DNA from 4 places in the Methylobacterium sp. Leaf88 genome. Region 1 is predicted to be linked to each of the others. Evidence: predicted binding sites of a transcription regulator. Region 1 holds the regulator's gene; each other region holds the start of a gene.
What was found. The regulator LexA, encoded in region 1, represses DNA repair genes until DNA is damaged. The targets are predictions, from matches to a motif close to TGTTCNNNNTGTGTTCNG.

Region 1 (7,684 bases):
GCCGAACCGGATCGTCCGATCGGATCAGAAGGTGATGCCGGTCTCCAGCATGTAGCGCTCCTGCGAGGTCTTCAGGCCGCTGCGGCCGAAGCCGAGGCCGGGCGTGATGTCGTAGAGCTGCACGGTCGAGAACTCGCCGCGGACGAAGTAGCGATCGAAGGTGAAGGTCGGGGTCACGGTGAAGGAGAAGGCCGAGCTGCCGGCGCCGTAGAGCACCGAGGTCTGACCGAACGGATTGTTGCGGTTGCCGCTCTGGCTGATGTACTCCACGCGGCCCGCGAGGGCGAAGTTGTCCGTGAAGGCGTAGCTGGCGAGGAGGGCGCCGCCGATGGTTTCGGCACCGGCGAGGCCCAGGACGGCGTTCTGCTCCACGTTGGTGTACTGGACGTACGGCGTCACGATCCAGGGACCGTCCGCATAGGTGTAGTTGGCACTGATGATGCTGCTGTTCTGCAGCGAGACGGGCGTGGCGTACTGGAAGCGAAGGCCGCGACGACCGAACGGGTCCGCGAAGTCGAAATTGGTGTAGCTGGAGAAGTGCGTGCCGCCGTTGATGCCCACCGTGTTGGCGGGGTCGATCTTGTAGGTGATCGCACCCGTGACCCAGTTGATCTCGCCGGAATAGAAGCCGTCGGTCGCGGCGAACGAGGCCGCCCACGGACCATCCGAGTAGTTCACCTGCACACCCTGGTTGATCACGTTCTCCTGACCGAAGAGGAGGCCGCGGGAGATGTTCAGGTTCTGGAAGGTGAACGGCAGCTCGGAGCCGATCAGGGTCGGCATCCGACCGCCCTGGATCGACCAGTTGTCGTTGATCACGTACTTTCCGAACACGATCGGCGCCGGGGAATACAGCAGGTCCGTCTGGTCGAAGGTGCCGTAAATCGGCAGGCCGAGGCCGGGGATCGAGTAGGCGCCGAAGGCGGCGTAGAACTGGAACGGGCCGTCGGCCTTCTGGATGAAGCCCATCAGGTTCGAGACGTCCACGCGGCCGGCCCGGTCACTCGGCAGCGGAGCGGGCGAGAACGTGTACTGGTTGGGCTGGGTGTAGAAGTAGCCCGTGACCGCACCGCCGACATAGACGTCGCCGAAGGCGCCGAGCGTCAGGCAGGACGGGTTCGGGTTCTGCTTAATGACGCCGCCATAGGCCGGGAAGGTGATCTCGGCCTTGCACGGCGCGGGCGGGGCAGGGACCGCCAGCACCTTCGCCGGCATGTCGGCCGCGAAGGCGCAGACCGAGGACAGCAGGACGGCGGAAAGGGCGAGAAGCGAGCGCTGCATGGCGATGGGAACTCTGCGGGAGGATCTGCGTTGGGGCGACGTTCTCAAAGGTTCCCGTTTACGGCAAAGCTATCCTTTGTGCAGACGCCTATTTTTCGGGCAATCGAGGCCGCTCGAACTGGGTTTCGGTCGTGGTGTTGCCGCAATGGAACAGGTCTGAGCACCAGATCCGGTCTCGACGATTGTCCTCTGCTTCCGAAGTGGCGCGACGGTCAGGTCTGATCTGCGGCCGACCGCATTCGCCCGGAGGGGGCGCTGCGGGCTGATCGGCCCGGAATGTCCGGGACCTTTCGATCCTCCCGCGGCGGCGTCGCTTGCCGCCGCGTCCGTGCGCTGGCATCAGCACGCACGATGAAAGACACGCAGCCCTACGGCACTTACGCTCCCACCGGCCTCGTCGCGCGCATCGCTCGGCAGACGGGCCGGATCTCCTACGCGAGCTGGGCCGGGCGACGCCTCGCCCTGTTCCTGCGCCGCGTGGCGATCGGGCTGCTGCGCGGCGCCCCTCTGGACGTCGAACGCTACGGCGCCCGCATGCGGCTCTACCCCTACAACAACAACTGCGAGAAGAAGGTGCTCTTCACGCCGCAGTTCTTCGATCCGGAGGAGCGCGCACTTCTCCGGGCGAAGCTTCAGCCCGGCTGCACCTTCCTGGATATCGGCGCGAATATCGGTGCCTACGCGCTGTTCGTGGCGGCCTTCGCGGGGCCGCGCGCCCGGATCCTGGCCGTCGAGCCGCAGCCGGACGTGTTCGACCGCCTGACCTACAACATCGCTCAGAATCCGTTCGGAACGGTCAAGGCGGTGGCCTGCGCGGTCGCCGACAAGGCGGGGGAACTCACCCTGTTCGTGGATCCCCGCAACCGGGGGGAATCGAGCCTGAAGATCGTCGGGACGAACGAGGGCGCGCAGATTCGTGTGCCGGCCGTGCCCCTGCTCGATCTCGCCCTCGGCGAGGGCATCGCGCGCATCGACGCGATGAAGCTCGATGTCGAGGGCGCCGAGGACCTGATCCTCGAACCCTTCCTGCGGGCCGCCCCCGCGAGCCTCCACCCGCGGCTGCTCATCGTCGAGAACGGCACCGACCAGTGGCAGATCGACCTGCCCGCCTTGCTCGAGCAGCACGGCTATCGCCGGATCGCTCGCACCCGCCTCAACCTGATCTTCGAGCGGGCCGACTGACGGGCCCGCGCGGTTCTTCTGGGACGCGCGCCCTACAGCACCGGGATGGCGTCGGCCACGGCGATGCCGACCGGGTCGATGCGGCAGCGATGGGCGTGGACGGCGACGCCGGCCGCCCGAGCGGCCTGAAGCGCCCGGTCGAAGGCAGGATCGAGGTCCCGCGCGGCGTCGAAGCGATCCGCCCACATCTGCACCACGATGATGACCATGGCACGGCCCCCGGCCTCGACGACGGCCGCGAGGTCCGTCATGTGGCGGGCGCTGCGGGCGGCGACGCAATCGGGAAATTCCGCGAGGCCGGGGCTGCGCATCAGGTGACAGTTCTTCACCTCGACATGGCAGGGCGGCATCCCCTCCCCCGTGGCGAGGAAGTCGACCCGGCTTGCCCGGGCGTAGCGGACTTCGGGCCGCAGGCCCGTGTAGCCGGCGAGGCAGGGCAGGCCGCCGGCTGCGAAGGCCTCCGCCACCAGGGCGTTCGGCCGCATCGTGTTGATGCCAACCCATTGCCGGCCGCCGGGCAGATCCGCCTCCACCAGTTCCCAGGAAAAGGGGAGCTTGCGCGTCGGGCCCCGGACGTCGGACAACAGGGCCCGCGCGCCCGGCACCGCAAGTCCCAGCATCGCCCCCGGGTTGGGGCAATGGGCCGTGATCACGGACCCGTCGGCAAGCTGCAGATCGGCGAGAAAGCGCTTGTAGCGACGCAACAGGCGCGCCTCGATCAGGGGCGAAGGGAAGCGCATCGCGGGTCCGGGGCAAGAAACGGGTTGATACGGGCCCCCGTCGACGGGGAATCGGGCCGTCGTGAGGCGCCCGGGCTGGTCAGTACCGACCGGATGCGACAGAATTCGCGCGGCGCGCCCGGGTCGATGACCGGGAAAGCCGCAGTTCGTCCGCGAGGCCGCCATGTTCAATCTGTTCGACATCCTTCAGGCGCAGGCGGGCCCCAACGCGCAGGGTTTCGGACGGCAGTTCGGCTTGTCGCCGGAGCAGAGCCTGCGCGCGATGGAAGCCCTGCTTCCGGCCCTCACGATGGGGCTGCAGCGGAACGTCGCCCAGGATCCGACCGGCTTCGCCCACCTCTTCAATCTCGTCGGCCCCGCCGCGCAGAAGTCGTCGAGCGCGACGCCGCAGATGGACATGCTGGTCCAGCAACTCTTCGGCTCGCCCCATCTGAGTCAGGCCGTTCTGCAGCAGGCCGCTGCCGTCAGCGGCGTGGCGATGCCGGCCTTGAAGCAGATGCTGCCGATCATGGCCGGCATGGTGGTGGCGGGGATCGTCCACGTCATGATCAACCAAGCGCCTGCCGCGGCGCCGGTCCCGCGCGCCGAGGCGAACCCCTTCGGCTTCCCGCCCAATGCCTGGTCGGAGATGATGCAGGCGTTCCTGAACTCCGGCGCCAAGGCCCCGAAGCCCGCGACGCCCTCGCCCCAGGCACGGCCGCGTGCGGCGTCGAAGTGGCTCGCGGCTTCGCCCCGGCCGGAGTCCGCCGCGCCGGACAGGTCGGCCACGGAAGCGCCCTTCGACGTGATGCAGCAGATGTTCCAGACGGGCCTGGAGGTGCAGCAGGAGAACGCCCGCGCGATGCAGCGCCTGTTCGATACCTTCTGGCAGGATCCCCGTAATCCCACCGAGACGGGCGGCAACGGTTCGGGTGACCGGCCCAAGGCAGGACGCACCGGGCAGCGCTAGCCGAAGACCCGCCGTCGGCGACGCCGACAGAGGACGGCAGAGAACCGATCGTCGCCGGGCCATCGACCCGAGGGCGCTGCGCCCGGGCGCCCTGCCGACCGGTTCCGACGCCGGCCGTCCAACTCGTTCGTCGGATCGGGGCACCACTCGGTCGCAGCGATGGCCGCAGCGGCAGGCCGGCGTGGCGCTCGGGCGACGCCCGGATCCGCCCTTGCCGAGGGGATCGAACGGATCGGGTCCGAGAGGCTTGAGATGGGAACCCTTGCAGAACACTTACGGAACGTTTAACGTGTTCGTGGTTTGTTTCTAGTGCCACCCGCCGCGATCCGTGGCGCTAACGAAGAGTGTCCCGCATGTTGACGCGTAAGCAGCTGGACCTGCTCCAGTTCATCCAGCTTCGGATGCGCGAGAGCGGCGTTCCCCCGTCGTTCGACGAGATGAAGGATGCCCTCGACCTGAAGTCGAAGTCGGGCATTCACCGCCTGATCACGGCCCTGGAGGAGCGCGGCTTCCTGCGCCGGCTGCCCAACAGGGCGCGGGCCATCGAGGTGATCCGGATGCCGGAGAGCCTCGGGGGGAATGCGGGCGCCCCGCGCGCCGCTCCGGCCTCCGAGGTTCGCCGCTTCACGCCGAGCGTGGTCGAAGGCGGCAAGGGCAAGGGCCTGCCGGCCGGCGCATCGGTGCCCCGACTGCCGACCACGCAGGCCACCGACGAGAGCGGTCGGGCCGTGACCATCCCGGTGATGGGTCGGATCGCGGCCGGTACGCCCATCTCGGCCATCCAGGAACAGAGCCATTCGGTGACGATGTCGCCGGATTTCCTGGCCGGTGGCGAGCATTACGCCCTGGAGGTGCGCGGCGATTCGATGGTCGATGCCGGGATCCTCGACGGCGACCTGGTGGTCATCCGCAAGCAGGACACCGCCAATACGGGCGACATCATCGTGGCCCTCATCGACGACGAGGAGGCGACCCTGAAGCGCCTGCGCCGGCGTGGATCGTCCATCGCCCTGGAAGCGGCGAATCCGGCCTACGAGACGCGGGTCCTCGGGCCGGATCGGGTGCAGATCCAGGGACGTCTGGTCAGTCTGGTGCGCCGCTACTGAAGGGGGTCCCCGTCCGGTTCATCGCCGGACGGATCCGACGGGTCGCGGGTGCGATCGGGGATTTCCGGTAAGACCGACGCAGGCGGTGTCGAAGATGGCAAGGACGTTCCCGGCGGGAACAACGGCTTGCGCAAAGGCGTCGCACGCCAGGGCACGACATCCCCGGGATGCTTCGCGGAGGCGAGGGACGGCCCATCGCGGGTGAGGCGAATCGCGGTCGCACCGTGCGATCCCAGGAAATCCCGGTCGATGACGATCGATGCGGCGCAGCCGCCGGGCGCGGATTGCCGGGTGATCAGGATGTCGGCCCTGGCGCAGTCCTCTCCGAGGGCACGCTTGTCGGTGGTCAGGGCGAGCACGCGGCCGTCGGGTGTGGTCAGGGTACAGCCCAGGCGATCGCAGCGCGCGCCCTCGAACCCCGTGACGTCCTGCACCCGTCGGTCGTCTCCATCGGCCTTGAGCCATTGCGCGAGCACGAAGGGGGGCGGCCGGCCAAGGGTGGCGAGCCGCCCATTGCGCTGGCGGATGGCGGCGCCCGCCCCCTCCCGATCGACGTAGATGTCGTAGCGATCCGGGGCAGCCGCACAGGCGATGCCGATCGCTGCCGGAATGAGGCCGAGCCAGCGCAGCGACGAGGCCGGGAGCGTCAGGACGATCAGGGCGGCGGCCAGAAGGCCGAGGGCCCCCGTGCCGAAGGCCGGGACCACGACGACGGCGTTGCCGAAGCCCGCGATCCAGGTCGAGATGGTCAGCATCCCCCGCACCGCCAGGCCCATGGCCCACCAGACCGGCTGATCCAGCGCGAACGGATAGGCGAGGATGCCCAGAACCGCTGACGGCATCACCGCCAGGGAGACGAGCGGCAGGGTGAGCGCATTGCCCACCAGCCCGAAGGGCTGCACCGTCTGGAAGTGGTAGGTGGCGAAGGGCGCGGTGGCGATCTGGGCCACGAGCGTCGTGGCCAGGGTGCCGACGACCGCCGCGGTCGCCAGGGCGAAGATCCGGGGGAGCAGGCCGGCACCGTCGCGCTGCCGCCCGCGTCCGGCGATCAGCGGCGCGCAGGCAATCAGGCCGGCCACCGCCGCGAACGACATCTGGAAGCTCGGGCCGAGGAGGCCGTCCGGCTCGCGGGCCAGGGCGATCAGGGCGGCGAGGGCCAAGTTTCGCATGCTGAGCGCCGGGCGGTCGACCAGGATCGCGCCTAGCATCACGAGGGTCATGATCAGCGAGCGCTCGGCGGCGATGTCCCAGCCGGAGAAGACGCAGTAGGCCGTCACGCCCACCATGGCGACGGCAGCGGCGATCTTCTTGATCGGCCAGTGCAGTGCCGCGAACGGAACGAGGGCCAGAAGCGCCCGCACGAGCCAGAACACCACGCCGGCCGCCAGGACCATGTGAAGGCCCGAGATCGAGACGACGTGGTAGATGCCGGCGGCGCGCAGGATGTCGTTGGTCTCGGGGCTGATCAGGCCGCGCTTGCCCGTCACCAGGGCCGCCGCCACCGCTCCGGCCTGTCCGCCGTTGGCGTCGGTGATGCGGCGCGTCAGGGCGTTGCGGGCCGCGTCGACGGCGGCCGCGAGGCGGATCTGCCAGTCCGCGCTCTCGGCCGGCGGCCGCAGGTCGACCTTGCCGACGAGGGAGCCCACCGCGCCGATCTCACGGAAGAAGGCATCCCGGGCGAAGTCGTAGCCTCCGGGGCGGGCGGCTTCCGGCGGCGGAAGCAGGCGCGCGGTCGCGGCGATGCGGTCGCCCGGCTTCAGGGTATTCGCCTTGCGGTAGGAGACCCGCACCCGGACCGGGCGGACCTCGGCGCCGAGGGTGCCAAAGCTCTCGACGCGGAGGATCAGGCGCGCCCCCTCCTCCCGCTCGTCCAGCCCTTCGATGGTGCCCACCAGCGGACCGATCGTGGTGCGGGCGAGGATCGGCCCGTCGACCGAGCGGACCCGCGCGGCGGCCGCCGCGAAGCCCAGGAGGGCGGCGACGGCGGCGAGCACTAGGGCCAGGCCGAACGGGCGCGCCACGAGGAGGGGCGTCGTCGCGGCGAGCAGGGCGGCGGCCGCGAGCGGCGCCAGGAGCGACGGCGTCCCCTGCGTACCGAGGAAGAACGCGAGGATGCCGCATCCGAACGCGACGGCGAGCCAGGCGAAGAGCCGGCGCTGCTCGATCTCGCGGGTCCATCCCGCCCGGAACCAGTCGCGGATCGGCCCGGCGCCCGGGCGACGCGCGGCGAGGTGGCGCGTGATGCGCCCCATCGCCGCCATCGCCCGCGCCTGCGCCATCGCGAAAACCTCCGGGCGTGCGTCCGTGACCGGGAGCCGGCGATGCGCCCTGCGATCCTGGGAACGGGACGATTCCTTAACGTGTGCCCGCGCGCATGCTACACGCGCGGTTCCGGGCCGGTCGATCCGCTTCCCGCCCGAATCACG
Region 2 (7,684 bases), on a different contig from region 1:
CCGAACAGGCCGCCCTCCTCGAGGCGGAAGGCTGCGACGCGCTGCAGGGCTTCCTCTTCAGTCGGGCCCGGCCGGCGCCCGACCTCACGGACATCCTGACCCGCCGGACCTTCGCCCCGCCGGATCGCGCGGACGCGCGGTCCGACCGGACGCACCAGCGCGACGCGGCCTGATACGGGGTCCGCTCGAGCGAAGCGGGCCCGGATCGGCAAGCCCGCGCGGCGCTCGAGCGAAGCCCAAATCCGCCATCCCGTAGGGATCGGAAGGATTTGGTACGATCCCTCGGCCGCACGCCGTTCAGGCGTCCGGGTCGCCGGCGTTGAACAGGCCGAACTGCCCGCTCGGTTCGCGCCGGGGCTCGGGAAAGCCCATGTGGCGGAAGGCGTGGGGCGTGAGCATGCGCCCGCGCGGGGTGCGCTGGACGAACCCCTTCTGGATCAGGAACGGCTCGATGATGTCCTCGATCGCGTCGCGGGGCTCCGACAGCGCGGCCGCGATGGTCTCGATCCCGACCGGCCCGCCGTTGAAGGAGCTCGCGATCATCGTCAGGTACTTGCGGTCCATCACGTCGAGGCCCGCCGGATCGACGTCGAGGAGTTGCAGCGCCCGGTCGGCGATGGCGCGGGTCACCGTGGGCGCATCGGCCACGATGGCGAAGTCGCGCACCCGGCGCAGCAGCCGCCCGGCGATGCGGGGCGTCCCCCGGGCGCGCTTGGCGATCTCGTTGGCGCCCTCCGGCGACATGCCGAGGCCGAGCACCCGGGCGCCCCGGCTGACGATCAGCTCGAGCTCGTCGACGTCGTAGAATTCCAGCCGGATCGGAATGCCGAACCGGTCGCGCAGGGGCGTGGTCAGCAGGCCGGCGCGGGTGGTGGCCCCGACCAGGGTGAACTTGGGCAGCTCGATCTTCACCGAGCGGGCGGCCGGCCCCTCGCCGATGATGAGGTCGAGCTGGTAATCCTCCATCGCCGGATAGAGGATCTCCTCCACCGCCGGATTGAGGCGGTGGATCTCGTCGATGAAGAGCACGTCGCGCTCTTCCAGGTTCGTCAGCTGGGCGGCGAGGTCGCCCGCCTTGGCGATGACCGGGCCGGAGGTGGAGCGGAAGTTCACCCCGAGTTCGCGGGCGACGATCTGCGCCAGCGTCGTCTTGCCGAGGCCGGGCGGCCCGACGAACAGCACGTGGTCCAGGGCCGAACCGGTCTTCTTGGCCGACTCGATGAAGATGCTCATGTTGGCGCGCGCCGCCCGCTGTCCGATGAATTCGGACAGGCTCAAGGGCCGGATCGACTGCTCCAGGTCGTCCTCGCGCCGCTCGGGCGTGAGGAGCGATTCGGGAAGCGGATGGAGGGTCGGCGATTTGGGCGCCGATGCCTTCGAGGTGGGTCTCGCAGGTTTGCTCACACGGATTCTCGGTGGGGGCCGGGGCCAGCGTCCATCATCTGTTCTCCTGGCGGATGTCGCATAACGGCGCCGTTCGCGCTACATTCCCGTCGCGGCGCAGGGCGTGTGGGGCGCTGGTTCGTCGCAGGCGGAGAGCTTCCCGTGGGCGGTGCGTCGCAGGAATTCGAACGGATGGCCCTCGACGACTTCGAGGAGTTGCTGGCCGATAAGCCCCGTAACGAGCGCTGGGAGCTGATCGGGGGACGCGTGGTCCGGATGATGGTCGGCGCGCGCTGGGAGCATGCGCGGATCGTCCAGAACATCGCCCTGGGCCTGGAAGTCGGTTTTCGCGCGAAGGGATCGTCCTGCCAGACCTTCACCGAAACATTCTACATGAAGAGCAAAACCCTGGAGGCCGCGATGCTTCCGGATGTGCTCGTCGTCTGCGGCGACATCGAACCAGGCGCAACGTCTGTTGAGAATCCCACGGTCCTGGTCGAGGTGCTCTCGCCTGGGACCGAGGCCCGGGATCGCTTCGAGAAGTGGGCCGTCTATCAGCAGCTCGCCTCACTTCAGCACTATGTGCTGGTGGCGCGGGACCGGCCGCATCTCGAGGTCTTCGACCGCATCGAAGGACGCTGGAGCGGGTATCGGGTGATCGATGGCCTCGATGAGGTCCTCGATCTTTCGACGATCCAGGCGGTGCTGCCCCTGCGCGATATCTACTTTCGGGTCCTATCCGTTTGAGCGCCGGGCCTCGAAGCCCGGCGCCCCATCATTCCTACCTTTATTCGGCTTCGGGAGCGATCGGCTCCAGGCCGCCGATGTGCTTCTGGGCGTAGAGGGGCAGGCCGATCTGGCCGATCAGCTCCAGCTGCGTCTCGAGGAAGTCGATATGGCCCTCCTCGTCCTCGGCCAGATCCTCGAACAGGCGCTTCGACACCCGGTCGTTGATCGAATCACAGTACTTGGCCGCCTCGAGGTACAGCGCGCGCGCCTCGTTCTCGGCGGCGAGATCGCACTCGATGATCTCCTGGACATTCTGACCGATCCGCAGGGGATCGAGTTCCTGCAGGTTCGGGAAGCCGTCGAGGAACAGGATCCGGTCAACGAACCGATCCGCGTGGTTCATCTCCTCGATGGATTCCTTGCGCCAGAACTTGGCGAGCTCGATGTAACCCCAGTCGTTGAGCATGCGGAAATGGAGCCAGTACTGGCTGACCGCCGTGAGCTCGCTGCGCAGTCCCCGATTGAGGTACTCGACGACCTTCGCATCACCCTTCATCCGCCCAATCTCCCTTGAGGCACGTTAAGCCGGAGGGGAGCTTCAGCACCCGGAATGGGCGCTCAGGCGGCGATCCCCTCCTCCGCAGCCTGGACCTTGACCAAACTACAGGAGCTCGCGCAAGTCGCCGTGCACGCATGCGCGGCCTCATCGCGGGCATTTTCGAGGGCGTTCTGCAGGATGCCGCGGATGGTCCGGGCGCAGCGCCCGCATTTCGGGCTGCACCCGAGGCAGGCCTGGACCTGGGCCGGCGTGCGCGGACAATCCGGGCCGCGATGCAGGCAGGCGCGCACCGCGCGATCGGACAGGACGTTGCAGGAACAGACGATCATGCGGGACCGTGACTCGTGCGTGGCTCGCGTGTCGGGTAGAGGCCGCCGGGTGGGGGTTTCACCCGGCCACTTCGTCGAATCTGAGGCGGTGTTGACGCCAGAGCGCAAAAGCTGAGCCCGTGCATCGGATTGGCGCGTAGATTAGAATAATTGAAAACTGCTTTACTTTCAGCAGGTTAGCTGTCTCCTTCCAAACTGGCAACGGGAATGGCGAGCGTCAAGGGCACAATTCCGTCGCGCCCCAACGATCGACGGGCCGTCACCGGGCGAGTTCGCGCAATCCCAGCCGGATGAGGGTCTTGGCCTCGGCGCCCTCGCCCGCGTTCTTGAGGGCCTCGGCGATCGCCGCGGAGGCCTGGACCGGGGCGTAGCCGAGATTGACCAGGGCCGAGATGGCGTCGGCGACGGGCTGCGGCGCCGTGCGGGCCTCGACCGCGCCGGACAGCGCGATCACCGCGGGATCGATGGGCGCGAAGGCCGGGGCCTTGTCCTTGAGTTCCGCCACGAGGCGGGCGGCGAGGCGCGGGCCGACGCCGGGGGCCCGCGCCACCGAGCCCTTGTCGCCCATGGCGATGGCCGAGGCGAGGGCCCCGGGCTCGAGCACCGAGAGCAGGCCGAGGGCGACCTTGCTGCCCACGCCCTGCACGGTCTGGAGCAGGCGGAACCACTCGCGCTCGGCATCCGAGCGGAAGCCGTAGAGCCGGATCATGTCCTCCCGGACATGGGTCTCGATGGCGAGGTCCGCCGCCTCGCCGATGCCGGGCAGGCGCTGGAGCGTCCGGGCGGAGCAGTGGACCACGTAGCCGACGCCCTGCACGTCGAGGATCACGAAATCCTCGCCATAGGAATCCACCACGCCCTTCAGCTTGCCGATCATCGCCTCGCCCATCCCTCGCGCCGCCGGATGCCCATCCGTCGGCGGATTGCCTACAGGCCGGCGCGCCCGAGCGCCATGTGCTCCGTCGCGACGGCGGCCGGCCCGCCTTGAGGCCGCGCGGCGTTCGTGAAATCAAAGGCGCCCTGCCCGACACACACGGATGACCGTCTCGATGCGCCAGACCGCGCTGCTCCTCGCCTCCGGGCTCCTGTTCACCGCCGGCGCGGCCCGGGCGGCCGAGACGCCGGCACCGGCACCGACCCCGCCGGCACCGGCCACGCCGGCCGCGCCCTCCAGCGATCCGACCCAGGTGCGTCCGGGCGCCTACGTGCTCGATTCCGCCCACGGCAAGATCACCTGGTCGGTGAGCCACCTCGGCTTCTCGACCTATTACGGCCAGATCACCGACGTGACCGCGCAGGCGGTGCTCGACCCGAAGGAGCCGGCCAAATCCACCCTCACGGTCACCATCGGCACCGACAGCGTCAACGGCCTCAACGACCGGCTCAACCAGCACCTCAAGGCGCCGGACTTCTTCGACACCGCAAAGTTCCCCAAGGCCACGTTCACCGCGACCAGCATCGAGCCGACGAGCCCCGCCACCGCGCGGGTCAACGGCGACCTGACGCTCAAGGGGGTGACGCGGCCGGTGGCCTTCGACGCCACCTTCAACCAGGCCGGGATCAACCCGGTGAACCAGGCCTACACGGTCGGCTTCGACGGACGGGCGGTGATCAAGCGCTCGGATTTCGGCATCAACGCCTTCCTGCCGCTCCTCGGCGACGAGGTGTCCCTGCGGCTCGAGGGCGAGTTCAAGGCCGTGGAGTGAGGCCGCGCCCCGACGGCCCCAGGCGCCGGTAGATCGCGGCGAGGAGGGCCGTCACCAGGACGAGCAGCGCCATGTCGATCAGGCTGGAGGCGAGGATCCGGACGGCCAGGACGACGGGGGGCAGGTCGGCCCCGGAGCGCTCGGGCGCGTGCAGCATCCGGTCCACGAGGCCGAGCGGCAGGATCGTGGCCACGAGGATCACGCCGATTCGGGCGGCCGATCCACGGGTCATCGCGAGCACGCCGCGCAGGGTCGCCTCGGGGGCGCCGACCGCCAGGGCCGGCGCGAGCAGGCTTGTCCAGATCTGCAGGAGCAGGAGGGCGATCCAGGCGAGCAGGCCGACGATCAGCGGACCCGGACCGAGCCGCTCCGGCGCGAGGCCCCGGTCCAGCACCCCGCTGACCAGGAGCCAGAACAGCTCGAGGGCGAGGAAGTCCTGGAACGGCCCCGCCCGGCCCGCCACGACCGCCCGCACGGAGCCGTCGGCCCCGAGGAGGAGCCGGAACATCGCCATCCAGTAGGGGGCGAGCAGGATCGTGCAGAGGCCGTCGACCAGGAAGAGGTCGTCCTGGAAGCGCGCGGGACGCGTCGGGTCGCCCATCAGCGTGTGGGCCGCCTCCTTGGCCAGGACGACGAGGAACGCCGCGGTGGTCGCCGAGCCGAGGGCGCGGATCGCCGGAAGCGCGGACCGCACGCCCTCCCGCAGCGTCTCGCCGACCGGCAGCGCCGGCCGCGTCGTTCCCTGGTGGGCCATTCCGTTCGATCTCCGCCCCGCGCGCGCGTCGCGCACAGAGGCACTGCACAAGCGCCCGGGCGGAGTCCAGGGCGCGGCGCGGTCAGGTGCGCGCCAGGGCCGCCGCGATGCGGGCCGCCGCCAGGCTGCTCGTCCCGGCCACGGGGGCGTGCTGGCGCTTGAGGGCATGGGCGCCCCGGTGGCTGTTGTGGGTGATGGCGATGGCGAGCGCATCCGCCGCGTCGGCCACCTTGAACTCGGCCTTCGGCAGCAGGAACTTCACCATGGCCTGGATCTGGACCTTGTCGGCATGTCCCGAGCCCGCGACCGTCTTCTTGATCAGGTTGGCGGAATACTCGAACACCGGCATGCCGGCGAGCGCCGGGACCAGCAGCGCCACCGCGCGGGCATGGCCGAGCTTCAGCGTCGCCTGCGCGTCCTTGTTGACGAAGGTCTCCTCGACCGAGACCTCGTCCGGCTGGAAGGCCCCGACGATGCGGGTGATGCCCTCGTAGAGCTCGCGCAGGCGCAGGGCGAGCGGCAGGTCCCCGTCCGAGGTGACGACGCCGCAATCCACGTAGGCGAGCTTGGTCCCCGTGGCCGTGACGACGCCCCAGCCGGTGCGCCGCAGGCCCGGATCGATGCCGAGGATGCGAACGGGAACGGTCATGCGGACTGGGTCATGGCTGGCGCGGCTCCGGGCGCGAAGATCGCGCCGTCCGAGCGTTAGGGACATACCGTGAACGGAGCGTTATGCCAATCCGCGCCGCGGCGATGGCGGCCGCGGTGGCGCGACGGACCGAACAAACCCGTCGCAAGGAAATCCGGACCTCTCGTCGGACCAAACGGACGCGATGCGTCCGCGCGGGGCGGTCGTTACGAAGGACGCGGATCGATCGGACGAGACAGGCAGACCGGCGCGGGGACCTCCCCGATCCCAGACGGCCCTGTAACCGCTCCTTAGACTGTTCGCCCGTATTCTCACAGGACACCATTCAGGCGGACGGGTTTCCTCGTGATCGACGCCCAGGCCCATCGCCCGAACCGGCTCCGCGGACCCGTGGCGATCCTCGCGACCCCGATCCTGCCGGCCGGTCTGGCGGCGCGCGCCGGATCCTCCGACCGCGTCTCCCGGCTCGACGCGTCCGGAGCCCGGCTCGTCCCCGACGCCCGGTTCGCGACGGGCTGCACGCCCGCCTCGCGAACCTGATCGCTCCGACCCGAAGACCCCGACGCTCCCCTCTGGATCCGACCCGGCGATGACGACCCTCGACACCCTTCGGCAGCGTTTCGGCCGCTTCCTCATCGGCCTCCTCTGGCTGCACCTGCCGATCGTCGTGCTCGCCGCCTGGATCGCCGGCAATCCGATGCTGGTGCCGGTGTCGGTCGCCGGCGCCCTCGCCGGCCTCAGCACGCTGATGTGGCGGCGCTCCGCCATCGGCCCGGCGACCCGGCTGGTGAGCAGCCTGTCCCTGATCGGCATGGCCGCGATCCTGCTCTCGGCCTTCGCCGGGCATCCGTGGCAGGTCGACCTGCACATGTATTTCTTCGCCGGCCTGGCGGTGATCGTCGCCTGGTGCGACTGGACCATCCTGGTGGCCTGCGCCGCCGCCGTCGCCGGGCACCACCTCACCCTGAACCTCGCGATGCCGGCCCTGATCTTCTCCGGCGCCGCCCAGCGCTCGGACCTCGCCCGCGTGATGCTGCACGCGGTCATCCTGATCCTCGAAACGGGCGTGCTGGCCTGGGTCGCCCGCACCCTCGCGACGGCCTTCGCGGCGCAGGCGGCCTCCGAGGGCGCCATCCGCGCCCAGATGGAGCGCATGCAGGCTCTGGAATCGGAGACCGCGCTGGCGCGGGAGGGCGCCGATGCGCAGCGCAGGGCCGCCCTGCGGCAGACCGCCCGGTCCTTCGAGTCGACGGTGAGCGGCATCCTGAGCCGGGTCACGCAGGCGGCGGGGGCGCTGCAGGGCAGCGCGCAGACCATGACGGGAACGGCAGAGGGCACGGCGGGGCGCGCCGGGTCCGTGGTCGGCACCGCCGAGATGGCCGCGCAGAATGTCGGTCGGGTGGCCGGTGCGGCCGAGGAACTCGGCGCCACCGTCGCGGAGATCGGCCGGCAGGTCGCGGATTCGGCCCGGATGGCCCAGGGCGCGGTGGGGCAGGCCGATGCCACCGGCCGCCTGGTTCACGCCCTGAGCACGGGCGCGGCCCGGATCGGGGACGTCGTCGGCCTGATCTCGGG
Region 3 (7,684 bases), on a different contig from region 1:
CGCGCCCGACAGGATGTGGGCACCGACTTCTGAGCCCTTCTCCACCACGACGATGCTGGCATCGGCGGACAACTGCTTGAGGCGGATGGCGGTCGCGAGCCCGGCCGGCCCGGCCCCCACGATGACCACGTCGAATTCCATCGCCTCGCGTTCGGGCAGCGCCATCCGTCATCCTCCTGTGAGGCCCTGCTCTGCCGCGGGGCCCTCGTCATTCGTCCCGATCGTCCGTCTACGGACCGACGATCCCGTGTCCGGCGATCACTCTCAACCCATTCCAACCTGAGAACGCAAGCGGCGCCAAGGTCTCGGGGGCAGCGGGTGACGATGTCGCGCGGTTCAAAAGGCAGTGCGCAGCGTCGCATGCCCGGTTGTCCACAACTGCGAGAGGCGCCACATCGGGATCATGAGTCAGAGCGACGACCGACAGCGGGATCTCATCGCCAGCCTCGATTTTCACGTCGAAGCCGGACTCGACCTCTTCCTCGACGAGGCGCCCCACGATCGCTTCTCGGAGGCCGAGGCGCCCGAGCCGATGACGGCGCCTCCCGCACGGCCCGCGCCTCTGCGCGACGCACCGGCCCCGTCGCGCCCACCCTTGCCCGGCGCCGGCATGGTCCTGGCCGATTTGCCCCAGCGCGGCGCGGCCCCGCCGCCGGCCCGGACCTTCGGCCAGTCGGCCGCGTCCAAGCCTGGGGAGGCGGCCGGCGATGCCCGTGCGCGGGCCCGCGACGTGCAGAGCCTCGACGAGCTGGAGGCGCTGCTCGCCGGCTTCGATGGTTGCCCGCTGAAATTCACCGCCAAGAACCTCGTCTTCGCCGACGGCAATCCGGCGGCAAAGCTGATGTTCATCGGCGAGGCCCCGGGGGCCGACGAGGACCGCGTCGGCAAACCCTTCATGGGCCGTTCGGGCAAGCTTCTCGACCGCATGATGGCGGCCATCGGCCTCGACCGGACGAACGCTTACGTCACCAACATCGTCCCGTGGCGGCCGCCGGGGAACCGCAACCCGACCCCGCAGGAGGTCTCGATCTGCAGGCCGTTCATCGAACGGCAGATCGAACTCGCCGATCCGGACCTCATCGTCTGCCTCGGCAGCCCGGCCACGCAGGCGATCACCGGCACCAAGGACGGCATCTTGAAGGCGCGCGGTCGCTTCTACCCCTACCGCGTCGGGAGCCGCGAGATCCGTGCCCTGGCGACGCTGCATCCGGCCTATCTCCTGCGCCAGCCGCTGCAGAAGCGCCTCGCCTGGCGGGACTTCCGGACCTTGCGCGCCGCCCTCGACGGGAAGGCCTGAGCCCGCTCGGGCCGGCGCCCAAGCGGAACCGTATCCCGTAGCTGCGACTTACTTCACGCGGCCGTGTGTGACGCCGCGTGGCCGGACAGGGTGTAACGAGATCATGCGCTGGGAAGATTTCCGCTCGTCGGACAATGTCGAGGATCGGCGCGGCGAAGGTGGTGGCGGTGGTGGGTTCGGCTTTCCCGGCGGCGGAGCCGGTGGCCTTGGCATCGGCACCATCGTGATCCTGTGCATCATCGGCTGGGTCACGGGCATCAACCCGGCGGTCCTGATCGGCGGTGCCGAGCAGATGTCCGGCGGAGGACGCCCGCGCCAGGAGCAGGTCGACCCCCAGACCCAGGCCCAGCGCAAGACCAAGCCGACGGACGAGAGCGGGCGCTTCGCCGCCGCGATCCTCGGCAACACCGAGGACGTGTGGAAGGAGGTCCTGCCGAACCAGACGGGCCGCCAGTACCGCCCGACCGCGATGGTGCTCTACACCGGCGGCACCCGCAGCGGCTGCGGCTCGGCCCAGGCCGCCATGGGGCCGTTCTACTGTCCGATCGACAAGAAGGTCTATCTCGACACTTCGTTCTTCAAGGAGATGGAGCAGAAGTTCGGCGTGAAGGGCGACTTTGCCTACGCCTACGTCATCGCCCATGAGGTTGGCCACCACGTGCAGGACGAACTCGGCATTCTTGGCAAGGTCCAGGGCCGCCAGCAGAACGCGTCGAGCAAGACCGAGGCGAACCAGCTGTCCGTGCGCACCGAGCTCATGGCCGACTGCCTCGCGGGCGTCTGGGCCAAGAATTCCAACGACAAGTATAACGCTCTGGAGCAGGGCGACATCGAAGAGGCGATGCAGGCGGCGAGCGCCATCGGTGACGACAAGCTTCAGAAGCAGTCGCAGGGGTATGCCGTGCCGGATTCCTTCACGCACGGCTCATCCGAGCAGCGGATGCGCTGGTTCATGACCGGCTATCGCAGCGGACAGACGAAATCCTGCGACACGTTCCGGGCCGCGCGGAACTGAGCTGCAGCCGGCGCGCTGTCGGGGGGCGGGACTTTCGCGTAGGATCGGTCCTGTCCCGCCCGCGTTCGGTTGAAGGCATTCCAAGATGGTCGCATCCGACAAGACCCGCAGCTTCATCCCGCTGGCCATCGCGGTCCTCACGGTATCGGACACCCGCAGCGAGGGGGACGACCGCTCCGGCAACACCCTCGTCGAGCGCCTCACGGCAGCGGGGCACACCCTGGCCGCCCGCGCCATCGTCCCCGACGAGGTCGAGGCGATCCGCGGACAGGTCGATCGCTGGAGCCGTGACCCGGCCGTCGACGTGGTCATCACCACGGGCGGCACCGGTTTCACGGGTCGCGACGTGACGCCCGAGGCAATCGAGCCCCTGTTCGAGAAGCGCATGGATGGTTTCTCGGCCGTCTTCCACCGCATTTCCTACGACAAGATCGGAACCTCGACCTTGCAGTCACGCGCCACGGCGGGCGTCGCGAACGCGACCTACATCTTCGTTCTGCCCGGCTCTCCCGGCGCCTGCCGCGACGCTTGGGACGGCATCCTGGCCGCGCAGCTCGACTACCGCCATCGGCCCTGCAACTTCGTCGAGATCATGCCCCGCCTGGACGAGCACCTGCGTCGCGGCGCTTCGATCTCGGTGTAGGCGGGACGGTCGACCCGCGATCCGCGGCGATTACGCCCGGTCGAGGCGCGCCGCGAGCGGACGGGCCTTCAAACGGCGGTTGAATTTCGGGCCCGCCAGCAGGCGTTCGCGGCGCACCAGATCGCCTGGGCGTGGAGCGTTCACGCCGATGACGCGCTCCCCTCCGGCGGCCAGGCGTGCCGGCAGGCCGGTATGGGGGCGGCGCAAGCGGGCCAAAGACACCTCCGGGCGGGCCGTCCCGATGAAGCGGTCCAGAAGACGGATCCAACCCTCGGCGGGAACATCGCCGGCCTCGAGACACAGCACCCAGTCCCGGCGCGCGATCTTCGCACCGGCCGACCAGGGCGACGACCCACGACCACGCAGAACGACCGTCGCGCCGGTCGCCTCGGCCACGGCCTCGATCATCGCATTCGCGACCGGCACGACGATCACCGCGTCACCGACGAGTCCCGCCGCAACTCCGGCGACCAGCGCGCCTAGCGTATCGGCGAGATGATCGACGGAATCGGGGTCGGCAGGCCGCGCCACGGAGATGAGAGCCGAAAGCATGCGCGCGCATACCGTATTTTCGCGTAGCGCCAAGCCACATCGCGGCGACGCAGAGGACGCAAATGGGTGGAAACGCGACACGACACGCGTTCTGCCTGAAATTTTTGCAGCGCCCCGAGCATTTGTTCATGATACGTTCTCGTCCGATCCCAATGGATGAACCTCGCCCATGCCAGCAGACGCCACTCGCCCATCGTCCGCCGGCCCCGCGGCTGCGCGACGCCTCGGCGAGACCACACCGCAGCCGATGGGGCGGCGGGGCCGGGGTGCCACGGCCAATCCGAGCGGACGGTACGAGGCGGCCCGACGGGAAACCTTCGACGACGGCTGGTCCGGCAACGAGGAGGCGGTCCCCGTCCGGACCGAGGTGCGGCCGGAGCATGCCCGCACGCTGATCACCCGCAACACCTCGCCCGACATCTCGTTCGATCGCTCGATCAATCCCTACCGCGGCTGCGAGCACGGCTGCGTCTACTGCTTCGCCCGTCCGAACCACGCCTATGTCGGCCTCTCACCGGGCCTCGACTTCGAGACCAAGCTGTTCCGGAAGGTGGGTGCCGGCGCTCTGCTCAAAGCGGAGTTGTCGGTACCGGGCTACCGTCCCGCCACCATGGCCCTGGGCACCGCCACCGATCCCTACCAGCCGATCGAACGGGAGCATCGCGTAACCCGCGCGGTGCTGGAGGTCCTGGCGCGGTTCCGCCACCCGGTCGGCATCGTGACGAAATCGAATCTCGTCGTGCGCGATCTCGACCTCCTCACCGACCTCGCGCGCAACGGTCTCGTGAAGGTCGCGATCTCGGTGACCACCCTCGATCCAGTCCTGGCACGCCGGCTGGAGCCCCGCGCGCCGCATCCGCAAAAGCGCCTGGACGCGATTGCCCGCCTGAGCGCCGCGGGCATTCCCGTGATGGTCATCGCCGCGCCGATCTTCCCTTCGTTGAACGACCACGAGCTCGAGGCGATCCTCGCCCGGGCCCGGGCGCTCGGCGCCGTGGAGGCGAGCCACGTACTCCTGCGCCTGCCGCTCGAACTCGATGACCTGGTGAACGACTGGTTCGCCGAGCATTACCCAGGTCGCCAGCGCCACGTCATGTCGCTGGTCCGCGCCGCGCGGGGCGGAAAGGCCTATGACGCCGCTTTCGGCACGCGGATGACCGGCACCGGCGCCTATGCCGACCTGATCCGCCAGCGCATGCGGCTCGCCCGGCAGCGCCTCGGCTATCCCGAAGTCCGTCGTCGCCTGCGCGTCGATCTGTTTAGGGTTCCGCGCGACCAGTTGAGCCTGTTCTGAGATCGTAGGCGCGCGTGAAGCTGAGCCGATGATGGGGCGAGCGGCCGCGGTGTGCGAGGCCGGCGAGATGGGTGCGCGTGCCGTAGCCGACGTTGCTCGCCCAGCCGTAGTCCGGGTAGCGCCCGGCCAGCCGACGCATCAATGCGTCGCGCAGGGTCTTGGCCACGATGGAGGCGGCGGCGATCTGCGGCACCAGCCGGTCGCCGCCCACTACGGCGCGGCCGGGGAGGGCGAGTCCCGGAATCGTGTCGCGGCCGTCGACCCAGACCGGTGCGTCGAGATGCAGGCCGAGGACCGCGCGCTGCATGGCGTCGAGGGTGGCGGCGCGGACGTTGATCCGATCCACCAGCGCGCGCGATCCGGCCGCCACCGCGACGCGGGCCCACGCCCGGATGAGTGGAGTCAACGCCTCGCGCTCGGCCGCCTTCAGGCGCTTGCTGTCGTCGAGACGCGCCAGAAGCTCGGGCGGGAATGCAGCCGGCGCGAACCACACCGCCGCGACGATCACCGGGCCGCAGAGGGCCCCCCGCCCAACCTCGTCGCAGCCGATCACGGCCGGGTAGGTCTCCGCCAGGCGCGGGTCGAAGGGCGGCATCGGCAGGGTCCGGGCAGGGGGCTGATCCCTTCCCCTAGCGTGCGCGGTCAGTCGGGTCCACGCGTCAGCCGAGTTCGACGATGCCCCGCGATGGCGTGCCCGCGGCCCGTACCCGGACGGACGTGCTGCCATGGGCTTGAGCGATGTTGTCGTAGAACTGCCGCGCGCTCTCGGCCCAGGTGTACCGCAGGGCTTCGCTGCGGCAACGCTCCCGCGGAATTGCCAAGGCGGCCAGGGCGGCCGCACGCAAGTCGTGATCGAGGACGCCGGCACCGGTCCGGCCGATGACGTCGAGGGGCCCGGTGACGGGATAGGCGGCCACGGGGACGCCACAGGCGAGGGCTTCGAGAAGCACGATTCCGAAGGTGTCGGTCAGGCTCGGAAACACGAAGACGTCGGCAGCGGCGTAGAGGGCGGCGAGGGCGGCGCCGGTGCGGATGCCGAGAAAGCGGGCCGCCGGCGCAATCCCCGCGAGGCGCGCCCGATCCGGGCCGTCGCCGACGACGACCTTCGTTCCAGGCAGATCGAGGCGCAGGAACGCCTCGAGGTTCTTCTCCACCGCGAGCCGTCCCACCGAGAGGAAGATCGGCCGCGGCAGCCCGGCAAGGTCCGGCGCATCCGGCGGGCGAGGCCGGAACAGCTCGGTGTCGACGCCGCGCGTCCAGCGCATCAGGTTGGTGAAGCCGCGCGCGTGGAGGTCGCGCTCCAGGGAGGAGGTCGAGACCATGGTGCCGTTGGCCGCGCCATGGAACCGGCGCAGCCAGGCATAGCTCCAGGTTTCGGGCACGGGGGCCCGGGCGGAGAGGTATTCCGGGAAGCGGGTGTGATAGCTCGTGGTGAACGGACGGCCATGGGCGAGGCAGTATCGCCGCGTGGCATAGCCCACGGTCCCTTCCGTGGAGATGTGGACGTGGGTGGGCTGCAGATCGTCCCAGAGGCGTGCCACGTGCCGCTTGGTGGCGTAGGCGACCCGAATCTCGGGATAGCCCGGCAGGGGGAGGGAGGCGAAGTCCTGGTGGGTCAGGAACACCGGGTCGAAGCCGTAGGCAGCCCCCGCCGCGGCCATGTTCTCCAGGGAGCGGACCACGCCGTTGACTTGCGGATGCCAGGCATCCGTCGCGATGAGGAGCCTCACGCGACCGCCCGGGCTCCGTCGGGCCGCGTGCGTCCGACGAGATCGGTCAGCCCGGCGCGGGCCCTCAGCAGGCTCGGATAGTGCAACACCTCCATGGAGCCGTCGTAGTGCTCGACGATGGCGGTGCAGGATTCCACCCAGTCGCCGGTGTTCAGGTAGGTGAGACCGTTGATCTGCCGGTTGGCCGCGTGGTGGATGTGGCCGCAGATCACCCCGTCGGCCCCGACGCGCTTGGCCTCGGCGCTGAGCAATTCCTCGAACTTGCCGATGAAGTTGACGGCGTTCTTGACCTTCAGCTTGGCCCAGGCGGAGAGCGACCAGTAGGCGAGGCCGAGGCGGCGGCGCACGGTGTTGACGTAGGTGTTCACGAAGAGGGCGAAGGTGTAGGCGCCGTCGCCCAGGAACGCGAGCCACCGGGCATGGCGGACCACCATGTCGAATTGGTCGCCGTGGATGACGAGGTAGCGCTTGCCGTCGGCGGCCTCATGCACCCGCTGATCGGCGATTTCGATGCCACCGAAGGTCATGCCGATATAGTCGCGCAGGAACTCGTCGTGGTTGCCCGGGACGTAGACCAGCGTCGAGCCCTTGCGGACCTTGCGCATGAGCTTCTGCACGACGTCGTTGTGGCTCTGCGGCCAGTACCAGCCGGACTTGAGTTGCCAGCCATCCACGATGTCGCCGACGAGGTAGATCTCGTCCGCATCGTAATCACGCAGAAATTCGAGCAGCAGATCGGCTTGGCAACCCTTGGTCCCCAGATGCATGTCGGACAGGAACAGGGTCCGGACGCGGGTCGTCTCGGTGTCTTCGCCCACGTTCGCCTCCGGGACAGCCTCCGATCCCTGGAGCCAAACCGGATTCCCGTATCAGTTTGATGACGTCGGCCTCGCCAGACCGGCCGCCTTCGGCGCCGCGACGTAAGCTCTTCTTCCACAAAAAAAATTTTGATTTGAGACCAAGTATTTCGGGTTTTCCTTTCGGCGGGAAGCCGGGCATAGTCCCGCTCAAGGTGCCCCACCGGGCGGCGTTCGAGAACGCATGACCGGAGCCCATCGAGGCGAACTAAGGGTGCCGTCCCCGGGGACGACGACGCTGAAACGGCCCAGCGGTCAGCGCGTGTCGCGCGACCCGGCCCATGGAGAAGAGGCTT
Region 4 (7,684 bases), on a different contig from region 1:
GCACCACGCCGCCGGTGCGGTCGAGGGTGCCGCTGGCGGCCAGCCCCGTCCACTCGTCGAGGCCGAGGGCCAGGCTCTCCGCCGCGAGGTCCAGGTCCACCATGATCGGCAGTCCGAGGCCGTTGCGGCCGCCGGTGTTCGGCAGGCCGCGGGCGATCAGCGCCTGTCCGGCCGCCGAGGTCAGGAAGGCGTCGAGGTCGAGGCGACGGGCGGAGAGCGCCAGGGCGCCGCGCCACTGCTTCAGGTCGAGCTGACCCGAGCCGCCCAGGCGCAGGGCCTGGCCGCCGGGATCGATCTCCAGGGCGACGTCGGTGAACCGGGCCGTCAGGCCGCGCCCCTTGAATTTGCCGGCAAGGGAGAAGGGCAGATAGGCGCCCGCCGCCTGGACCGGCGGCCCGACGACGATCCGGGCGCTGCCTTCGGCCACCGCCGAGGTCAGGCGCTGTCCGCCCGTCGCCGTGCCGGCGGGTGCGAGGCCGATGCGGGCATCGGCCTCGAAGCGGGGCTGCGTGTCGCCGCCGCCCGCGATCTTCACGTTGACGCCGTCGGGCCCGAGCTCACCGGTCGAGACCCGGAAGGGGACGCCCCGGCTCGTGCCTTTGGCCCGCCAGGGGCCGACGAGGGCGGGCGCGGAGACCTGAAGGGCCTCGGCGTAGAACTGCTCGGTCCGGCCCGTCGCGAGCACCTGGGTCGTCAGCACGAACTGCCGGATCGACAGGTCCTCGATGGCGAGGTCGCGCCGCAGGGCCGCCGACAGCCCGCGCGTGGGCAGGAGCATCGCCTCGCCATCGGTGACGGGGAGCTTGACCTCCGCCCGGCCGACCCGCGTCTCGGTGAACAGGATCTCGCCCTTCAGCAGGGGCGCCAGGGCGATCTCGGCCTTGATCCACTGCAGGTCGAGCTGGGGCTGGTCGAGGGCGGGCTTCTGCGCGGCGCCGGCCCCGGACCCCAGCCGCAGGCGATCGAGCTTGAGGCGCGGCGAGGGCAGGAGCCGGACACCGATACGGCCCTCGGTCTGAGCCGCGACCCCGAGGGAGCGCGCGATCGTCCGGTCGATCGTGCCGCGATAGCCCTCCCAGGCCACGAAGGGCGGGACGGCGAGCGCCGCGACGAGGAGCAGGATGACGGCGCCCGCCAGCGCGGTCAGGATGTCACGCACCGTCTCTGTTCCGCCTCGTCACCCGGGTCGGGCCCCGCTCCGTCGGCGGACATAGCACAGGGAACGCCCGCGCGCGCCAGGGCCGGCGCGCCGCGTCCGGCGCCCCGGGGCCGCGGCTCAGCGACGGCCCGGAACGACGATCGGGGCGGGGGGCGCGCTCGGCCGGAACAGGTCGCCGCGCTGGATCTGCAGGCGCGTCTGGTTGGTGTCGAATTGCTGGCGCTGCTCGATGCCCCGGAGTTCGCTGCGGTTGGACAGGCGCTCGTTGGTGGCATTCAGGCTGTCGACGCCCCGCGACGAGACCTGGGCGAGGGCCGGACCGGCGGCGAGGAGCGCGAGGCCGGCGAGAAGGGCGGGGGAGCTACGCATGGCGGCGTCCTTGTCAGGTGCACTGTGATGTCGTGATCTGGTGAGACGACCTGCCGGTGGGAAGGCGGGTTCCGGTTTTCGAAGGTTCTGCGACGCTGCGTGAGACTGCCGCATCGATCGTCGGCAGCGACGGGAGGTTGCGGGTTTCCGTCCTCTTCCGTCCTTGGCCGCCGGAGTCTCAGTGTGTCGCGGCCTCTGCTTGGCGGACCGCGCCACCCTACGCCGCGCTGGGTGCGCCCACGCGGCGCGGGCGGCCCCGCTTGCGCGGCCGGTAATGGGCGTGGAGCAGGATCGGGTCGCGCAGGGCCGCCCGACACGCCATCGCAACGGGAGTCGGCACCGCGCTGATGCCCGCCTTGTAGGCGTTCCACGTGCTCAGCGAGAGGCCGAGGAAATCCGCGGATTCCTGGTTCGACAGTCCGGCGGCTGTCTGCCACGCAGTCACCTCCGCGCGGCCGAACCGCCGCTGTTCGTCCGCGATCAGCCTGAGATGATGCGCATCGATGGCGAGGTCCCCGTCCTCGCTGCCCCATTCCACGGAGGTCCCGTGATCTCCGAGCTGGACCGTCGCGAACAGGGCCGGATCGTTCAGAGGCGACAGGATCTCACCGCCGGTAGCGATCCATCCGGCGAGGTCCACGCGGTCGGACCGGTCGTCGCGCCACATCACGCAGAGGCCGGTGGGACCCGTGGCGATGACGGTTGAGATGCGGGGCAGGGGATCGTTCACGGCAACCTCCTCAGGCAATCGGGAAGCGGGCGTTGGTCCGATTCCATTCGGCCGCGACGGCGGCGCGGTTCTCGGCGGCCCAGGCCAGGGCCTCGCGCTCGATCTTGCCCGGCAGGGCGCCGGCCAACAGTCGGAGGGTGGCAATCTCCACGAGAGCCTCGTCATCCGGTGTCAGGATGTGGAAATGCGGCGGCAGATGATCGTTGGCATAGAACCGAATGATGATGCTCCCCGACTGATAGAGCTCGCCCATCGCCGCGCCTCACCCATCCCGTCGAGACATAGTCCTGGCCCGGGCTGGCGGAAATTCCTCATCCGATTTTCGGATGAATTTAATCGCCGATCCGACACTCTCCGGGATACGAGGTGCGTCCGAGATGGAGCCTCGGAGACCGTCCAGGCGGAGGCCGGGCCACTCCGGAAACGCGCGCGACCCTCGACGCCGTTCGCGTTTTGGTCCAGGGATGCGCGATGACTCAACGCTTCGACGCGGCCGGCGCATCCGCCTCCGACGCCGCCCCGACCTCCATCGCCGCCCGTGCCATGGCCTCCCTCCGGCCGCAGGGCTCGCCCTACCTCGAAGGGCTGAACGCCGAGCAGCGCCGCGCCGTCGAGGCGACGGACGGGCCGGTGCTCGTGCTGGCCGGGGCCGGCACCGGCAAGACACGGGTGCTGACGACGCGCATCGCCCACCTGATCGCGACGGCCAAGGCGCGGCCCTTCGACATCCTCTCGGTGACCTTCACCAACAAGGCCGCCCGCGAGATGAAGCACCGCATCGGCGGGCTCATCGGGCCGGCCGGCGAGGGCATGCCCTGGCTCGGCACCTTCCACTCCATCGGCACCAAGATCCTGCGCCGGCACGCCGAACTGGTGGGCCTGCGCTCCGACTTCACGATTCTCGGGATGGACGACCAGCTGCGGCTGATGAAGCAGGTCATCGTCGATCAGAACATCGACGAGAAGCGCTGGCCCGCGCGCGCCCTGTCCTCGGCCATCGACGGCTGGAAGAACCGCGGCCTCCTGCCCGAGCAGGTGCCGCCCGGCGAGGCCCAGGCCTTCGCCTTCGGCAAGGGCGGGGCGCTCTATGCCGCCTATCAGGCCCGGCTCCTGACCCTCAACGCCGCCGATTTCGGCGACCTGCTGCTGCTCTGCCTCAAGCTCTGGCGCGAGAACCCCGACGTGCTGGAAAACTACCAGCAGCGCTTCCGCTACATCCTCGTGGACGAGTACCAGGACACCAACGTCGCCCAGTACCTCTGGCTGCGCCTGCTGGCGCAGGGCCACCGCAACGTCGCCTGCGTGGGCGACGACGACCAGTCGATCTACGGCTGGCGCGGTGCCGAGGTCGACAACATCCTGCGCTTCGAGCACGACTTTCCCGGCGCCGTGGTGGTCCGCCTGGAGCGCAACTACCGCTCCACCGGCCATATCCTCGCCGCCGCCTCCGGCCTCATCGCCAAGAACGAGGGCCGCCTCGGCAAGACCCTGCGCACCGAGGACGTCGCTGGCGAGAAGGTGACGGTGTCGGGCGCCTGGGATTCGGAGGAGGAGGCACGCCAGGTGGCGGAAGCCATCGAGAGTCTCCAGGCCCAGCAGCATCCCCTCTCGGAGATCGCCGTGCTGGTGCGCATCTCGGCCCAGATGCGCGAGATCGAGGACCGGTTCGTCCAGCTCGGCCTGCCCTACCGGGTCATCGGCGGCCCGCGCTTCTACGAGCGGGCCGAGATCCGCGACGCGCTCGCCTATCTGCGCGTCACCGCCAACCCCTCCGACGACCTCGCCTTCGAGCGCATCTTCAACACGCCCAAGCGAGGCCTCGGCGACGCCACCCTGCAGGCGCTGCACGCCTATGCCCGGGCCGAGCGGGTGCCGCTGCTCCAGGCGGCCCGCCTCGTCGTGGAGACCGACGAGCTGAAGCCCCGCGCCCGGTCCGGCGTCCGCGCCCTGGTCGAGAGCTTCTCACGCTGGGCCCGGCTGGTGGGAACCCAGCCGCATTCGGAGGTGGCGCAGACCATCCTGGAGGAATCCGGCTACACCGAGATGTGGCAGAAGGAGAAGTCGGCCGACGCCGCCGGACGCCTGGAGAACCTCAAGGAGTTCGTCCGCTCCATGGAGGAGTTCCCGGACCTCGCCGCCTTCCTCGAGCACGTCTCGCTGGTCATGGAGGCCAGCGAGCAGGAGGGGGCCGACCGGGTCTCGCTGATGACCCTCCACGCCGCCAAGGGCCTGGAATTCGACACCGTCTTCCTGCCGGGCTGGGAGGATGGCCTGTTTCCGAACCAGCGGGCGCTCGACGAGAGCGGCCGCGCCGGGCTGGAGGAGGAGCGCCGCCTCGCCCATGTCGGCCTGACCCGGGCCCGCAAGCGCGCCAAGCTGTCCTTCGCCGTCAACCGGCGCATCCACGGCCTGTGGTCCTCCACGGTGCCGAGCCGCTTCATCGACGAGTTGCCCGAGGACAGCGTCGACGTGATCGATGCCCCCGCCCACTTCGCGGCCGGGGCCTCGCGCTTCGACCGGAACCCGGCGCCCTTCGGCTCGTCCTACGGCACGCCCGGCTGGCAGCGGGCCCAGGCCAATACGGCGCAGTCCGGAAACGCCAACGGCTACGGGGTCGGCAACCGTTCGCCGGCCAGTCGGGGCGGCCCGCGCCAGATCGAGGGCGAGCTCATCGCCAAATCGACGGGCGCGCCCTCCGCTTTCAGCGTCGACATGCGGGTGTTCCACACCAAGTTCGGCCCCGGCACCGTCGCGGGTGTGGACGGCAACAAGCTGACCGTTGATTTCGACAAGGCCGGCCGGAAGATGGTCCTCGACAGCTTCATCCAGGCGGCCTGATCGCGGGACGCGGGGGCTGCGGAGGACGTCTGGCGGATGCAGACTGCGTCTTTTGCGACACAGCCCAGGGCAATCGACCGCCGCGGCGGATCGGCTCCCGCAGCGCAGCATCGACGCAGACTTTTTACATCATTCCGAAGAATAGTGGATGTCACGCCCCTGTCGCGCCCGGCGCGGCATGGTGCGTGCAACGCACAGTCCTGCGGTCATCGGGACCGTATCGGGAATCCACAGCCTTGAGGGACCCGTCCGGAACTTGAGGGCGGTCTCCGGATTGGCTGTGAAGCGGGCGAAGTCGAAAGGATCGCCGAAACGGGATCAATCGAAAGTGATGCGAAGCAAGTTCAGCAAGTCAGGCTCAGATTAAATCCAGGTTGGCAAGTCCGGTTGGAGTGTTGATCGATGAAGAGACGCCGCGCACGACTTGAACTCGTCGAGGACCGTCCGGTCCGGCTGCACAAGACCCGCTTCGACGAAGAACGCAACCTAAGTCCGATCCAGCCCCTCACCGACCGGCAGGCGCAGTACCTCGACGCCCTTGCCCTTCACAAGCAGGTGATCGTCCTCGGCCCCGCCGGCACCGGCAAGACCTTCATCGCCGGGACCCGCGCCGCCGACCAGCTCCGCCAGCGCCGCATCGCCAAGGTGATCATCACCCGGCCGAACGTGCCCTCCGGCCGCTCCCTCGGCTTCTTTCCCGGAACGTTGGAAGAGAAGATCGCCCCCTGGGTCGCTCCCCTTACGGAGACCATGAAGGAGCGCATGGGCGAGGCCGCCTTCGAGATCGCGGTGAAGACCGGCGACATCGAGGTGGTGCCCTTCGAGGTCATGCGTGGGCGCACCTTCAAGAACTGCCTCGTGATCCTCGACGAGGCCCAGAATACCACCACCGCCGAGATCAAGATGTTCCTCACCCGCATCGGTGACGATTGCCAGGTGATCATCAACGGCGACGTGTCCCAGACGGACTTACGCGAGACGTCTGGCCTGCGCACGGTGATCCACCTGATCAAGAGTCGGATGATGCCGATCCCGGTGGTAGAATTTACCCTCGACGATATCGTCCGCTCCGGAATTTGTGCTGAGTGGGTGCGGGCTTTCGAGGAAACGAATCTCTGACTCAGGTGTTGTCAGCGGCGGGCCGGAACGGGGCCTGCCGCTCACTCCGGTGCGCGACACGAGTTTCTCGGCCTCGGGTGCGAGAGAACAAACCGGGTGCCGCGCTCGGACAAATGAGAATGGGAGTCTTCACGTGAGGAAACTGACCCTTGCCTTCGCCGTGCTCGCCTCGCTCGGCGGTGCCAGCCTCGCCACCTCCGCCTCTGCCGCACCGGGTGCCCCGCTGGGCGTGACCGCCCCCGAGACCGTGTCCACCGTGCAGATGCGCATGGAGCGCCGGATGGAGCGTCGCATGATGCACCGTCGCATGGAGCGCCGCATGATGCGCCGTCACATGGAGCGCCGGATGATGCACCGTCGCATGATGCGCCGGATGTGATCGGTCGACCGATCTGACTGATCTGGAGAAGGGTCCCTCGCGGGGCCCTTTTTCGTTGCGCGCCGGGCTGCCCCGCCTCCCGGCCGGGCGCGGCCCCGGACGCGGTCTGCTAAGAGGCTGCCGGAGCGCACCAGGGCGTGCGCGTTCGATCCGGGAGCCCGGCCGTGACCTTCCAGACCTGGTGGCTGTTCTTCGGCGCCGTCTTCCTCCTGTCCGGCACGCCGGGGCCGAACATGCTGCACATCCTGGCGCGCAGCGTCCGCGTCGGCCTGCGTCGCAGCCTCGCCGCCATGGCCGGGTGCCTGAGCGCCGTGGTCCTCGTGCTGGTGGCCTCCGCGGCGGGACTGAGCGCCGTCCTCCTTGCGTCGCCGGTCCTGTTCGATGGCCTGCGCTATGCGGGCGTCGCCTATCTCGTGGGGCTCGGCATCCGGGCCTGGCGCGGGCGGGACGGGGCGCTGGACGTCCCCGGGCACACGGGGAGCCCTGCGCCGGTCAGGCTGGGGCGTCTCTACCGCGACGGGCTGCTGATCGGCCTGAGCAACCCCAAGCTCCTCCTGTTCGCCAGCGCCTTCCTGCCGCAATTCGTCGAGCCGGCACGGCCGCAGGCCCCGCAATTCGCGATCCTAGTCGTCACCTTCGCGGGGGCGGAGCTGTTCTGGTACGGGGTCTACGCCCTCGGCGGCCGCCGGCTCGCCGCATCCCTGACCCGCCCGGCGCTCCGGCGGGCCTTCGACCGGATCACCGGCGGGATCTTCCTCGGCTTCGGCGCCATGCTCCTCGGCACGCGCTGAGGCGGGGCGGCCCGGCCCGCCTCGGTTCCTCGCCTCAATCCTTGGGCGTGGGGGAGCTCTTGGGCGTGGTGGAGCCGGTGGTCTTCGGCGAGGCGGTCGCGGCGGCCGATGCGGTCTTGTGGACCGGCTTCGCCGCCTTCTCCTCGTCCGGCTTGCCGCCCTTGGCCGGGGCGGGCGCGGCGTGTGCCGCCTTCGCGGGGGCGTGCTTGGGCGCAGGTTTGGCGGCGATGGGCTCCGGCACCGCCGCGGCCACGGCCGGGACGGTGGCGGCGTCGGTGGCCGGTGTCGCGGGCGCGCCG

Region 2: the regulator LexA is predicted to act here: its motif matches at 6,168-6,185, upstream of ruvC (crossover junction endodeoxyribonuclease RuvC).
Region 3: the regulator LexA is predicted to act here: its motif matches at 3,631-3,648, upstream of ASF20_RS08250 (PA0069 family radical SAM protein).
Region 4: the regulator LexA is predicted to act here: its motif matches at 2,702-2,719, upstream of ASF20_RS20470 (UvrD-helicase domain-containing protein).

What each region holds. Positions count from the first base shown of each region.
Region 1 is NZ_LMMK01000015.1:58,017-65,700, reverse strand. Features, by position in the region: gene ASF20_RS11015 (outer membrane beta-barrel protein) at 25-1,287, opposite strand; gene ASF20_RS11010 (FkbM family methyltransferase) at 1,633-2,463, shown strand; gene sfsA (DNA/RNA nuclease SfsA) at 2,496-3,203, opposite strand; gene ASF20_RS11000 (DUF937 domain-containing protein) at 3,367-4,152, shown strand; gene lexA (transcriptional repressor LexA) at 4,506-5,258, shown strand; gene ASF20_RS10990 (ComEC/Rec2 family competence protein) at 5,252-7,510, opposite strand.
Region 2 is NZ_LMMK01000024.1:48,624-56,307, reverse strand. Features, by position in the region: gene ASF20_RS14615 (EAL domain-containing protein) at 1-173, shown strand, start outside; gene ruvB (Holliday junction branch migration DNA helicase RuvB) at 298-1,299, opposite strand; gene ASF20_RS14605 (Uma2 family endonuclease) at 1,576-2,130, shown strand; gene bfr (bacterioferritin) at 2,171-2,668, opposite strand; gene ASF20_RS14595 ((2Fe-2S)-binding protein) at 2,731-3,000, opposite strand; gene ruvA (Holliday junction branch migration protein RuvA) at 3,260-3,877, opposite strand; gene ASF20_RS14585 (YceI family protein) at 4,050-4,706, shown strand; gene ASF20_RS14580 (hypothetical protein) at 4,690-5,460, opposite strand; gene ruvC (crossover junction endodeoxyribonuclease RuvC) at 5,543-6,109, opposite strand; gene ASF20_RS14570 (hypothetical protein) at 6,455-6,649, shown strand; gene ASF20_RS14565 (methyl-accepting chemotaxis protein) at 6,699-7,684, shown strand, end outside.
Region 3 is NZ_LMMK01000012.1:397,643-405,326, reverse strand. Features, by position in the region: gene ASF20_RS08275 (electron transfer flavoprotein-ubiquinone oxidoreductase) at 1-165, opposite strand, end outside; gene ASF20_RS08270 (uracil-DNA glycosylase) at 404-1,297, shown strand; gene ASF20_RS08265 (neutral zinc metallopeptidase) at 1,401-2,312, shown strand; gene moaB (molybdenum cofactor biosynthesis protein B) at 2,398-2,955, shown strand; gene ASF20_RS08255 (hypothetical protein) at 2,986-3,507, opposite strand; gene ASF20_RS08250 (PA0069 family radical SAM protein) at 3,677-4,801, shown strand; gene ASF20_RS08245 (ribonuclease HII) at 4,767-5,396, opposite strand; gene ASF20_RS08240 (glycosyltransferase family 1 protein) at 5,461-6,531, opposite strand; gene ASF20_RS08235 (UDP-2,3-diacylglucosamine diphosphatase) at 6,528-7,349, opposite strand.
Region 4 is NZ_LMMK01000052.1:71,954-79,637, forward strand. Features, by position in the region: gene ASF20_RS20450 (AsmA family protein) at 1-1,159, opposite strand, end outside; gene ASF20_RS20455 (hypothetical protein) at 1,277-1,528, opposite strand; gene ASF20_RS20460 (DUF2442 domain-containing protein) at 1,746-2,258, opposite strand; gene ASF20_RS20465 (DUF4160 domain-containing protein) at 2,269-2,511, opposite strand; gene ASF20_RS20470 (UvrD-helicase domain-containing protein) at 2,730-5,096, shown strand; gene ASF20_RS20475 (PhoH family protein) at 5,499-6,215, shown strand; gene ASF20_RS20480 (hypothetical protein) at 6,349-6,594, shown strand; gene ASF20_RS20485 (LysE family translocator) at 6,759-7,385, shown strand; gene ASF20_RS20490 (murein L,D-transpeptidase family protein) at 7,420-7,684, opposite strand, start outside.